DNA from 3 places in the Rummeliibacillus sp. TYF-LIM-RU47 genome. Region 2 is predicted to be linked to each of the others. Evidence: riboswitches for the same ligand, from Rfam matches in the RefSeq annotation. Region 2 holds a riboswitch; each other region holds the start of a gene.
The links. A riboswitch is a leader RNA that binds a small molecule or an ion and turns the genes downstream of it on or off. The one in region 2 is predicted to bind S-adenosylmethionine.
Positions count from the first base shown of each region.

Region 1 (4,150 bases), 1.5 Mb from region 2:
CTGATTACATTCTGTTAACAGTGATTGCTGCCTTAGTTATCCTATTATTATTTATTTTTATACCTCGCCAAATTTATCAATTGAAGAAAAAAGAACAAACCTTAGGTAAAATGTTCTTCAAATTCAGCTCGTTTTTAATAACGGTGTTTTTCGTTTTTTCATGCCTGTTATGGGGTTTTAATGGACTTTTCGCACCTAAAAGAATCGAATTAGAATCACCTGTTGTACTATTCGATTTAAAAGGAAAGCCAATATCCGTCGTTAAAATAAGTAAAACTACTCCCAATGGAACAGAAAATGGAATAACCACCAACTTCAAAGGCTTCTTAATGAGTGCTATTGATCTTCATACTGGCAAAAAGCTTTGGAGTAGGATCTCTACTTGGCAAGAATACTTAATAGGAGAGACTAGTGAAGGCTTGTTGTTGTTAAATAATAAAAAGAAAACCCTTTATTTTATAGATCCCAAGACAGGGAAAAAGCAAGCAGATGAAAAAGACTTTCTGCATAAATTCCCTGTATTAGCAGATAATTTAAGCTACATGTATACTGACTATTCCATTAAAGGTCCAAATAAAGTCTATCTTTACGGCTTAGATGGTCGTTATTTTAAATTAAATTTAGCTACGAATGAGATAAAAGAAGATCCGGGTTATGCTGATAAAATACGTACTTTACCTGTAGGATGGGATGAACGTGTAGCTGGCGTTGAAAAGCGAAGCGATAAAATAAAAAAACTTTACCCCGAGCTAATGGGCGTAAGGCTAGTTGAAAGTAAACCTGTTGAAAAGCAGCTCATTGTTTATCAGAAAAAGCGAAACGATAATCGTCAGACCTTAGCCTTGCTTGATCTTACAAAACGAGACTTGATCTGGGAGCAACTTTTAGATGCTCCACTTGAAAATGCCACTACTTCATTAGAAGTATTCGCTGACACAAAGTTTGTCTATGCTTGGACGGGGCGTTATCAATATAAAATCAACAAAGAGACAGGGAAAGTAGTTTATCAGTATGATTATAAGCTTGGAAAATAATTATTAAACGAAACTACTAAAGTCTCTTTCTTCTACTTTATTTACTCTAAACCATCTATAAAAGCCGATGAAATTCTACTTAGCTGTAAAATTTCATCGGCTTTTAAATTGGAAAGAGTATTTTTCCACTTTTATTTGTAAATTTCATATCCACTAGTAATCAAAAAAGAAAATAAACATAAACCTAAACAACCCAATGCAACACCCATAAAAATAAATGTTACTGTTAAATTTTTATTCATTGATCGGAAGAAATTAACTAAGAAAATGACTAAACAAATGATAAAGAAAGAAGTCCAATAAGGTAGCAATGTACGAGTAAGACCTAAAATAAGAAAATTAAGAAGAAATACAAAGCTTACAAGCAAAAAAAAAGTCAGTATTTTTTTCATAGAATTACTCCTTTGTAAAATGTGGGTAATAACATTTTAACAAAATTTTCTAAAATATATAGTGCTTATTAGATAAATAATCATTGAAAATAGATAAAAATAATAAATATATAAACCTCGTTAGTCTATATAAATAATAAAAGAAACAGCAATAAGAAAAATAAAAATCTTTTAAAATATTATTTTATATTGACAATTCAAAAATGACCATGTATAGTAAAAATCAATCAAATAATCATTTTTCTTATCCAGAGAAGCGGAGGGACTGGCCCTGTGAAGCTTCGGCAACGGACATATGCACCGTGCCAATTCCAGCAAGCGATTAAGCTTGGAAGATAAGAACACGTATTTGTACATATGAAGCCATATGTCTTTGTGTCCTTCTTCTTCCATGGAGAAGGATTTTTTTATGGCAAAATTAATTTGAAAGGGGGAATTAAAAACACAGTTTAGCAGATGTACCACATATACTTAATTAAATATTGCTCTTATCAAGAGAGGTGGAGGGACTGGCCCTTTGAAACCTCGGCAGCGGACATTTTTGCACCGTGCCAATTCCAGCAAGCGATTAAGCTTGGAAGATAAGAAGACGTTTCCGTACATATGAAGTCATATGTCTTACTGTCCTTCTTCTTCCATGGAGAAGGACTTTTTTGTTGAAAAAATCGGAAGGAGATTGAACGGATGATAGAATTCCAAAATGTTTCTAAAGTGTATAACAGCGGAGGAAAGGAGATACGAGCATTAAATTCGATTAATTTAAAAGTTAATAAAGGTGAAATATTTGGCGTAGTCGGCTTCAGTGGTGCAGGAAAAAGCTCCTTAATTCGTTGTGTAAATTCACTAGAAAAACCTACTTCCGGAAAAGTCATAGTAGACGGCCATGACTTAACAACCATTAGCAAAAAGCGAATTCGCGAAGTAAAGAAAAGCATTGGTATGGTATTTCAACACTTTAATTTGCTCAATTCCAAAACAGTATATGCAAATGTAGCCATGCCGCTTATTTTAAGTAAAGTTCCTAAGGATCAAATCAAACAAAGGGTTTCAGAATTACTTGAATTCGTTGGTTTAGGTGACAAAGCTCAAGTCTATCCTGATCAACTATCCGGCGGCCAGAAACAACGCGTAGGCATAGCGCGGGCTTTAGCAACACAGCCTTCAATTCTACTTTGTGATGAAGCGACCTCTGCTCTAGATCCACAGACAACGGGTTCCATATTGGAACTCTTGAAGAAGATTAACAAAGAGTATGGGATTACGATTTTAATGATCACGCATGAAATGGCTGTAATTCGAGAAATATGCGACAGAGTGGCTGTGATGGAAGCGGGGAAAGTGATCGAGGAAGGAACAGTATTTGATATCTTTTCCGCGCCGAAAACTAACACTGCTCAAAACTTTGTTAGTACCGTAATGCATGATCAAATTCCACCATCAATTCTCAATATGATGGAACGCAAGCAAGCACTAAATCATATTTTCCATATTACGTTTGTCGGCGAGTCTACAGGCAGTCCTTTTTTATCACAGTTATCTAAAATTCTCGATGTGGAAATCAATGTGCTATTCGGCAATATTACTGAACTGCAAGGTATTCCTTTTGGCAAACTGATTGTTGAAATCCAAGGAGCCGATACGGAAGTGAAACGAGCATTATCATATATGCAAGCTCAACAAATTCTTTACAAGGAAGTGGTAGCACATGCTAGTTAATTCTGAACAAATCATTGAAGCGCTCATTCAAACTATTCAAATGGTTGGTTTTTCATTTATCTTTTCAATCATTATCGGCCTTCCGCTAGGCATCCTGTTATTTGTCACTCGTAAAGGACAGATCATTGAGAACCTTCCAGTATTCACGGTTTTAAATGCAGTGATCAATGTTTTCCGATCTGTGCCCTTTATTATTTTGCTCGTAGCCATCATCCCAGTTACCCGGCTCATTGTCGGAACATCTATTGGAACATCTGCAGCTATTGTTCCACTAGTCTTCTACGCAGGCCCTTACATTGCTCGATTAGTTGAAAGCTCGCTACTAGAGGTTGATAAAGGTGTTTTAGAGGCGGCAGATGCTATGGGGGCTACTCCATTTCAGACAATTTTCAGGTTTTTACTGCCTGAGGCTCTTAGTTCACTTATTGTGAATTTTACCATCGCGACAATTGGTCTGATTGGCGCATCGGCTATGGCAGGAACCGTAGGCGGCGGTGGTATTGGCGACTTAGCCATAACGTTCGGCTATCAACGTTTTGATACGACCACCATGCTAATTACCGTAGCCATACTAATTGTTTTGGTTCAGGGGCTACAGTCATTTGGCAACATTTTATCGAAAAAAATAAGAAGAGGTTAATCTAAGGAGGAAATTAAAATGAAAAAATGTTTACTATCCATTCTTGTGCTGTCACTAGTTATTTTTACGGCAGCCTGTTCAAGCGAATCCAGCGGGAAGGAGGCAGATGGAAAATCAAAAACATATAAAATCGGCATTACGGGGACAGATACGCAAATTTGGGATTATGTAGCGAAAAAAGCAGCTAAAGAAGGAATCAAAATTAAGCTTGTATCTTTTAATGATTACGTACTTCCAAATACAGCGTTAGCAGATGGTGAGTTGGATGCCAATTCATTCCAAACTGTTGCTTATTTTGACCAATTTATTAAAGAACATAATCTTAAACTTGTTCCAATTGCTACAACATGTTTAGCACCAATGGCTGT
Region 1 is NZ_VVIR01000001.1:1,569,666-1,573,815, forward strand. It holds gene F0527_RS07905 (PA2928 family protein) at 1-1,034, shown strand, start outside; SAM riboswitch class I at 1,668-1,768, shown strand; SAM riboswitch class I at 1,912-2,014, shown strand; gene F0527_RS07910 (methionine ABC transporter ATP-binding protein) at 2,111-3,142, shown strand; gene F0527_RS07915 (methionine ABC transporter permease) at 3,132-3,782, shown strand; gene F0527_RS07920 (MetQ/NlpA family ABC transporter substrate-binding protein) at 3,801-4,150, shown strand, end outside.
Region 1: linked by a shared signal. The riboswitch ahead of F0527_RS07910 (methionine ABC transporter ATP-binding protein) and the one ahead of F0527_RS00205 (O-acetylhomoserine aminocarboxypropyltransferase/cysteine synthase family protein) in region 2 are both predicted to bind S-adenosylmethionine.

Region 2 (4,150 bases):
CAGCGTGAGGACGTGGCTTATTCGGATTGCTTACGAGGATTTTTGCTACTTCTAGGTCGACACCTAGCATCCGTTTCAATTGACTGCGCTTTTCTGTTAATATGCGATAGACCCCCTGGCCAACTGTACCGAAACCTAATATAGCAACCTTTACCTTTTTCAAAAAACCGCCTCCATTCTCTTAATCAATTAATCTACATACTGATGATTTTAGCTTACACAGAGTATGTTTACAAGATAATTCCTCCCATAAAAGACATATGTATTTACAGTGTGTTCATTCAATTCAAAATGAAAAGAGTGACAAGACAATCCATCACTCTTTTCTTTATTTATTTAAAAATCTTAGGAAATGCTGCTATTTCCCTGAGGCGAAGTGAAACTCATTAACAAATTATTTTGCTGCAACTTTTGGGCTTACCTTTGTGAATGCTTCTTCTAGTGCAGAGATGATATCATCGATTGCTTCTAACCCAATAGATAAGCGAATTAATTCCTCTGGCACGCCTGATTTTTTCAACTCTTCACTGTTTAATTGTTGATGAGTAGTAGAGGCTGGATGAATAATCAATGAGCGGGCATCTCCTACATTTGCCACGTGGCAGAACAATTCGACATTGTCGATAAATTCGCGTCCAGCATCTCTGCCCCCTTTAATTCCAAATGTAAGAACAGAGCCATAACCATTCTTTAGATATTTTTTGGCAAGAGGAGCGAATTCGCTATCAGAGAAGCCGTTGTATCCTACCCATTCCACCTGAGGATGCTGACGTAAGTATTCAGCTACCTTTCTAGCATTTTCATTATGATAAGGCACACGAAGATGCAGTGTTTCAAGACCCTGTAATAACTGGAAGGCAGCATCTGGGCTAAGCGTTGGCCCAAAGTCGCGCAGCAATTGTACGCGCAGGCGTGTAGTGAAAGCTGCATTACTCACATCAATGCCATATCGGATGCCATGATAGGATTCATCTCTTTCTGTATAGTCAGGGAATTTACCTCGTGTCCAATCAAACTTGCCTGCATCCACCACAACACCACCGATTGTCGTACCGTGCCCGCCAATCCACTTAGTCGCAGAGTGAATCACAATATCAGCACCATATTCGATAGGATTGCATCCAATCGGTGATGCAAATGTATTGTCGATGATTAGAGGGATTTCGTGTCGATGGGCAACATCCGCAATACTTTCGATATCTGCTACTGAAAGACTAGGATTACCAATCGTTTCAACATAAATCGCTTTTGTATTTTTTTGGATTGCACCTTCAAAATCTTCAAGCTTCCGTTCATCTACAAATGTAGTATTGATTCCGTATCGTGGCAAAGTATTGGCAAATAAATTGTACGTTCCTCCATATACACTCGCAGCTGAAACTATATGATCACCAGCACGCGCTATATTTAAAATAGAAAATGAAATGGCCGCCATGCCTGATGATAAAGCAACCGCTGCTGTTCCACCTTCAAGCAGGGCTACTCGTTTTTCAAAGACATCAACAGTAGGATTCATGATTCGAGAATAAATGTTACCTGGCTCTTCCAAGGCGAATAATTTCCTTGCATGCTCTGTATCATTAAACCTATAGGCTGTAGTTCGGTATACCGGCACTGCAATTGCACCAGTTGTAGGATCAGGCGTTTGGCCTCCACGTACTGCTAAAGTCTCTTTACGAAATTCTGTCATTCTAATTCCCCCTAATATAGTTTGAGATGGAAATCTGAGGCATGTGGCAAGGATTTTCCAAAAGAAAAACCCTTCTTCACATAAGAAGAGGGTCATTAGCATTTTCCTCCCCTTATCTGTCAGATCCGCAATAAAGAATCTGTAGGAATTAGCACCATGTAAGATAACTTACTGGTTGCCGGGCATCGCAGGGCCTTTCCCTCCGCCACTCTTGATAAAGGTAATTTATTCTGTTCCATCTTGTTGTTGTAAGTATAGGTATTGCATTTTAAAAAGTCAATACTATTTTTTGATATTTCTAAATATTACATACAAGCGGATTCGTTTCGCTAGTCATTTCCTACAATTTCTCCTATAGTTAATTAAAGAAATCCACAAAATAGGAGTTGTTCTACAGATGGTTAAAGATTTATTGCGTAGCCATTCATCTGTTCGAAAATATACAGGTGAAGAGATACCAAAAGAGGTTGTACGAGATTTAATTGAAACAGCACAAATGGCTGCTACCTCACATTTCATCCAAGCATACAGTGTCATCTGGGTAACTGATGCTGACAAAAAGAAAAAATTAGGCGAGCTCTCTAACAATGAGTTCCAATTCAAAACAGCAGGTGCTTCTTTCTTATTCTGCGTTGACTTCAAGCGTTTGGAGGCTGCCGGCAAAAAGCAAGGTGTAGAAATTGTGGCTGATTCTGCTGAAAACCTTCTTGCAGGCGTAGCCGACGTAGCGCTATTTGCACAAAACTTTGTTATTGCTGCTGAATCAGAAGGATACGGTATTTGTTATATTGGCGGTGCGCGTAATAACCCAGCTGAGATCAGCGAATTATTCAATCTGCCTGAACACGTTTTCCCTATGTTCGCCATGACAATCGGAAAACCGACGAAAAGAAATGAAACAAAACCAAGACTTCCACTGGATGCCGTGCTGCATGAAAATAGCTATGATGAAGAAAAATACGATACATTACTTGATGAATATGATGCGACATTAGAAGAATACTACCAACATCGTTCATCGAATCAAAAAATGTCGAATTGGACAAAACAAATGGCTGATTTCTTAGTTGAACAGCGTCGTCCATTTATCAAAGACTTTCTTGCAACCAAAGGATTTACTTGGAAATAGAAAAAAGCTCTATAAGGTTTTTGGCTTTCGTCTACCTTATAGAGCTTTTTTAATTATTTTTCTTCGATTCCCTCTATAACCATTTCTTTTACTGGTAAAAAGACTTCGCTTGAATTCACATATTTCAGCTTTACAGTGTCACCTTCTTTCAGATAGACGGCGAGAGGAGCCACTTCTGAACTCACAATATAATTTTCTTTATTATCTAGCAAGAAGGAAACAGTAGTGAAATCCCCATTCTTTTCTTTATAAACGCGGACTATTTTTCCTTGAGCTTCTTTTTCTTCTGCTTCAGATGTTCCTTTTAACGAACTGTTGCCAATTCGGGAGATAATTGTTTTATATTGCCTTAATGCTTCATTTGGAGTTGCTGCAGATACTGAAAGTTCAGGCCTTGCTGCAGACACAATCGAGTAATTTTGCAGGAAGCCATTGGAATCTAATACTGGTACAAGCCAGCTAGCTTCACCGTAAAAATTGTAGATAATCGGCATAGAAGCACGCCATTTTTTCTCAATGAATTTTTTCTCAATGATTTGAATAGCACCCTGTGAATCCATATAGGATTCTTCTTTATTGCCTGTATAGTACGTTGCATGACCTGTGCGAGCGTCTGTTAAAGAGTAGCCAAGCATAGAATCTACGCCTTTTTTCGGGCTTCTAAAATCAGTGAAATAATACATGGTTCCATTCTCATCAAAAACAGGGCTGACATTTGCTTCTGTCCCTTCATCTGATGGCAATTTCACATCTTTCTTGCCGACTAGACTATTCCAAAAGCCATGCACATATTTGCCGAAATATTCATTTTGTCGACTTACCGCTTCTGGAGAGATTGCTCCGTCAATAAAGGCAGGTATTTTATCTAATGTATACGTTTTAGAAGCGCCTGTTTTTACATCTACCATAACAATGCCCTTTGGATCAAAGCCATTACGCGCAGAAATGAATTTTCCATACGTTCTGATGTAATACGGCTTGCCGTCATCGTCTACTTCCAATTGTGGATCGCCATAAAAAATTTCTTTTGGATTAGCAAGTCTCATGTGGCGTTCGACATTATTGTTAAAATAGCCAGAAGCTGTGTAAACCATTTCAGATTTAACGAACTTTGGATTGTTAGATGAATCGGTTGCACTCATAATGAGATACCCTGGCGAAACCTTCCCCTTCATCCATTTAAAAAAGTCAGAAAACTCAACGGGTGCAATATAAACATATTCGCCCGCTACTTTTTGGATCTGCAATTCTCCTAATTCATAATAGCTAGGATTTGGCACTTGGCTAAAGGCCTTCTTCATCTTATTTCGTGCGAATTTTGGTGGAACACT
Region 2 is NZ_VVIR01000001.1:23,289-27,438, reverse strand. It holds gene F0527_RS00210 (homoserine dehydrogenase) at 1-163, opposite strand, end outside; gene F0527_RS00205 (O-acetylhomoserine aminocarboxypropyltransferase/cysteine synthase family protein) at 395-1,690, opposite strand; SAM riboswitch class I at 1,800-1,911, opposite strand; gene nfsA (oxygen-insensitive NADPH nitroreductase) at 2,088-2,819, shown strand; gene F0527_RS00195 (YrzE family protein) at 2,873-4,150, opposite strand, start outside.

Region 3 (4,150 bases), on a different contig from region 2:
AGCAATTGAGATCTTCTGGCCGTTCTTATTTGCTTTTTTTACAATCCTTTGCAAATCATTTCGGTTTTTTGCAATTACGACCTTTTCAACACGTTCAGGAAGAAGGCCCGTGTAGTCTGTTACTAAACCGCTTTGGGAAATCCCATACTTTCTTTTCTCAATAGGGATGTTCCAGCATATTGCACCCACGAACAGAACAACTATACTCCCTAAAAACCACGGTTTTTTGAGTAGCTCGGTTATCTTTCGCATAGCAACTCCTCCCTGTCATACTGTGAGTTGGAATAATAATACGTTCATTATACAATGTCAGCTATGGAAAAAACCCGGTTATTTTCATAACATGCGCAAGATATTCAAACAATAGTTTATAAATCCATTGAAAATATACTAAAACATCATATAATCAAAATCAGTTTAAGAAACTTGCAATTTTATATTTAACTTCTTCTAAAAACGTTGACTTCAGATAAACCCCTAGAAAAAGCGTTAGTCCTCGCAAAGCGACTAAATTAGTGCCGTTTAAAACTTGTAATACGATTATTTTCTTTGAAAAGGCAAAAAAAACGGCCTCAGCCGTTTTTATTGTCCAATTGATTTGATCATACGGATCAAATATTAACTCGCTAGCCTATACAGTCACTTCCAATTTTTTAAGCTCTCCACCTAAATACTTAGCTATTTCAAGCATTCCATAAATACCTTTGTTGGCTTCCGCTTCACTGTTATAATTGGTATTCGTGTTAATATCATATGTGTAAATATGGCCTTCTTTATCTTGGATAAACTCTATACCTGCGATTTTTATATCATTGGCTGCTAGCAGAAGTTCATATTTCTCAAAAATAGGATGTTCAAAGCCTTCTCTAATCTGGAATTTTGCAGGTTTGGCGCTTTCTTCTCCAACAGGGCAGAAAAGATCATCAATTGCACATGCATCGGCAGGACATAATTCAAAGCCTTCAGAAGTGTCCACCCGAACAGCATAAAAATACTTTCCACCAATAAATTCACTACGTGTAATAAAAGACTCAGGAGACTCGATATATTCCTGCAGCAATGTAATTCCATCGACTGGTTCCTCAAAGCTATCCCCATCAATATAGTTTTGCAGGGCATCTACAGACGTAAAAAGCTGTACCCCAAGCCCTTTTCCAGCTCGGTTATGCTTTGTTATAAATTTCTTTGTGCCAAATTCCTTCGCTGCTTTCAGAATTTCTTCTCTTCCTACTGCAGCAATTGTTTTCGGTGTTTTGATGCCGTACTTCTCTAGTTCTAAGTACTGTAAGACCTTACTTACCTCTAGCTGAAGGGCACGGCTTCCATTGATCACTACTCTGCCATGGTGCTCCAACCAAGAGAGAACAGCACTTGTTAACTCTGGAGCAAATCGGTTGCCTCGTGTATGAGATGAAGCACTCATGCGATTGTAAAAAATCCCTTCAGGTGGAGTAGATGTAAGATCAACTGTCCCTTTTACAAGATTCCAATCTTCATAAGGAAGTTCTAACTCTTCTAATCTTTTAAATAGATGCTCTGTCCATTCACTATTCTCATGAATTACGTATATTTTAGACATGATATTCCTGCCCCCTGCTTTTGTTTTCTAGGATTGTGGACCTTAATTCTTCCACTTTCGGCATAACCTGTTTCGAAAAGCGCTCCAGTTCCTCTAGCTGTGGAGAACATTGTAATAGTAGCAAGTTAACTCCTGCTCCCTCAAAGGCTATGATTTGATTCGCAATGTGCTCAGGTGTGCCAACTAAATTTGGTCGGATTCCGCGATTAGATACTGAATAATCCTGTAACTGAATTTGATGTTCAAGCTCTGACTTAGATGTAAAGTCTTTAAAGCCTGCATATCCACTTAGATTGTTCACCGTTGTAATTCGCTTTAATTCTTCTTGCGCTTCTTCTTCCGTATCACGGCAAATCACATAGGCTGCCATTCCAAGAGTTTTAAAGGGCTCACGACCAGCTTCTTCTCTACGCGTTTTCATATCAGAAATCTTAGCCTTCGCTTCCTCCACTGTATGACCATGAATGACATAGGCATCACATAGCGATGAAATGATTTGTTTACCTTTTTCACTTTCCCCGCCAGCATATAAAATTGGATGAGGACATTGCACTGGTTTAGGCGAAAGCTTTGCTTGCTCTATTTGATAAAACTTCCCCTGATAAGAAAATGTATCTTCCGTCCATAAGCCTTTCAATATTTCAATAAACTCGGCCGTTCTATCATAGCGCTCGTCATGTTCGGTAAAAACGCCGCCATATTGCTTCGCCTCTTCTGCCCACCAGCCCGAAACTACATTTAATGTGAAACGTCCCTTGCTAATATGATCAATAGTTGCCGCCATTTTTGCAGTTACAGCAGGATTATGAAATACGGGGCGAACGGCTGCCATGATTTCAATTTTTTCTGTTACTGCTGCCAAAGCTGCCGCCGTAGACCATGCCTCTAACGAATCTTGGTCAGTGCCTTTAATATCATTTAAATATAGTTCTGCGATTAATGTTGTATCATATCCCCATTTTTCTGCTGATTGAATTACTGTTTTCGCATACTCATACGTGGGCGGCATATTTTCTTCCTCTACATTTCTCAACCAACCACCAAAAATAGGCAACCAAAATCCGTACTTCATTTCTCCACTCCTTTTCCCAAAGCTAATTATACAAATAAAAAAGTCTCCTCCCGAGATAGGGAAAGAGACTTTTAACAAAACAAGTTTGTCTTCTCCTATCTTCCAAGCTATATGCCTGATGGAATTAGCACAGTATTCTACTACATTAGTAGAACCTGTTGCTGAGGTTTCAAAGGGCCATGTCCCTCCACCTCTCTGGATAGATCGAATTATTTGATTTTTGAAATTTCAACTTAAAATGAATATTACCCATAATATGAACCATTGTCAATAGAATATGCCATTAATTCTTACTAAGTTAATAAGAAAAGGAGGTTTATTAAATTTCTTAGCCTTTGAACGATGTTAATCCCTATAGTAAGTGGGTAGTATTAGGATATACTACCATGGGCTACTGAAAAATCGTCAGTACAGGATCCTGTATTTTTATCAGAATCACATGCTATTAGAAAAGAGGAATTACATTGAAACTTTCAGGAAATACAATCCTTATCACAGGCGGAAGTTCTGGAATTGGCTTAGCTTTTGCAGAACGATTTTTAAAAGCAGGAAACAAAGTCATCGTTACAGGACGGAGAGAAAATGTTCTTCAGCAGGCAAAAGAAAAGTACCCAGAGCTGATCATTCATCAAAGCGATGTAAGCATGGAATCTGAGCGCATTTCCCTATTCGAATGGGTAACAGAAAACTATCCCGAAGTGAATGTGTTAGTGAACAACGCAGGAATGCAACAACGCTTTAACATATTAAAAGCAGATGCAAAGAACGATTGGGCTTATTTCAATCAAGAAATCACCACCAACATTGAAGCGCCATTCCATATGACCATGCTTTTTGTACCCTATTTCGCTAAAAAAGAAGAAGCTACTTTTATCAACATTACATCTGGGTTAGCTTTTACCCCGATGGTCATCGCGCCAATCTATTCAGCTACGAAGGCAGCATTCCACTCCTTTACGATGAGCTTGCGTCACCAGCTTGCCGAAACAGGTATAGAAGTGATTGAAGTTGCCCCCCCAGCAGTCAACACAGATCTAGGCGGTGCCGGACTGCATACAAATGGTGAGCCATTAGATGAATTCGCAGATGGCATTTTCAAGGGCTTACGAGAAGGCAAACAAGAAATCGGGTACGGCTCTTCCGTTGAACGACTCCGCATGCCACGAGATAAGTCAGATGAGCATGTAGCCAATATGTACAATGCCATGAAACATACAATTGAATAACATGCTTGAATAAAAAAACTCGCCACAATCGGCGAGTTTTTTTCTGTACCATTGGTAAACCAATCCTTCAAATTATTTTAAGAATCACGGACATGAGTACAGATCGAAAACCGTTTACTTCATAGAATACTAATGTGTGAGATACACAATAACAAAAGAGCGGTAAACAGCACGACAAACAAGATGCTCTAGCGAAAACAAAAATAGTTACTACTGGAGAAGCATTATCTAATCACATTCAATACGTAGTAAATGATTTTGTAAGAATTAAAG
Region 3 is NZ_VVIR01000003.1:144,920-149,069, forward strand. It holds gene F0527_RS13300 (FAD-binding oxidoreductase) at 1-252, opposite strand, end outside; gene F0527_RS13305 (ATP-grasp domain-containing protein) at 632-1,579, opposite strand; gene F0527_RS13310 (LLM class flavin-dependent oxidoreductase) at 1,572-2,651, opposite strand; SAM riboswitch class I at 2,744-2,857, opposite strand; gene F0527_RS13315 (SDR family oxidoreductase) at 3,116-3,877, shown strand.
Region 3: linked by a shared signal. The riboswitch ahead of F0527_RS13310 (LLM class flavin-dependent oxidoreductase) and the one ahead of F0527_RS00205 (O-acetylhomoserine aminocarboxypropyltransferase/cysteine synthase family protein) in region 2 are both predicted to bind S-adenosylmethionine.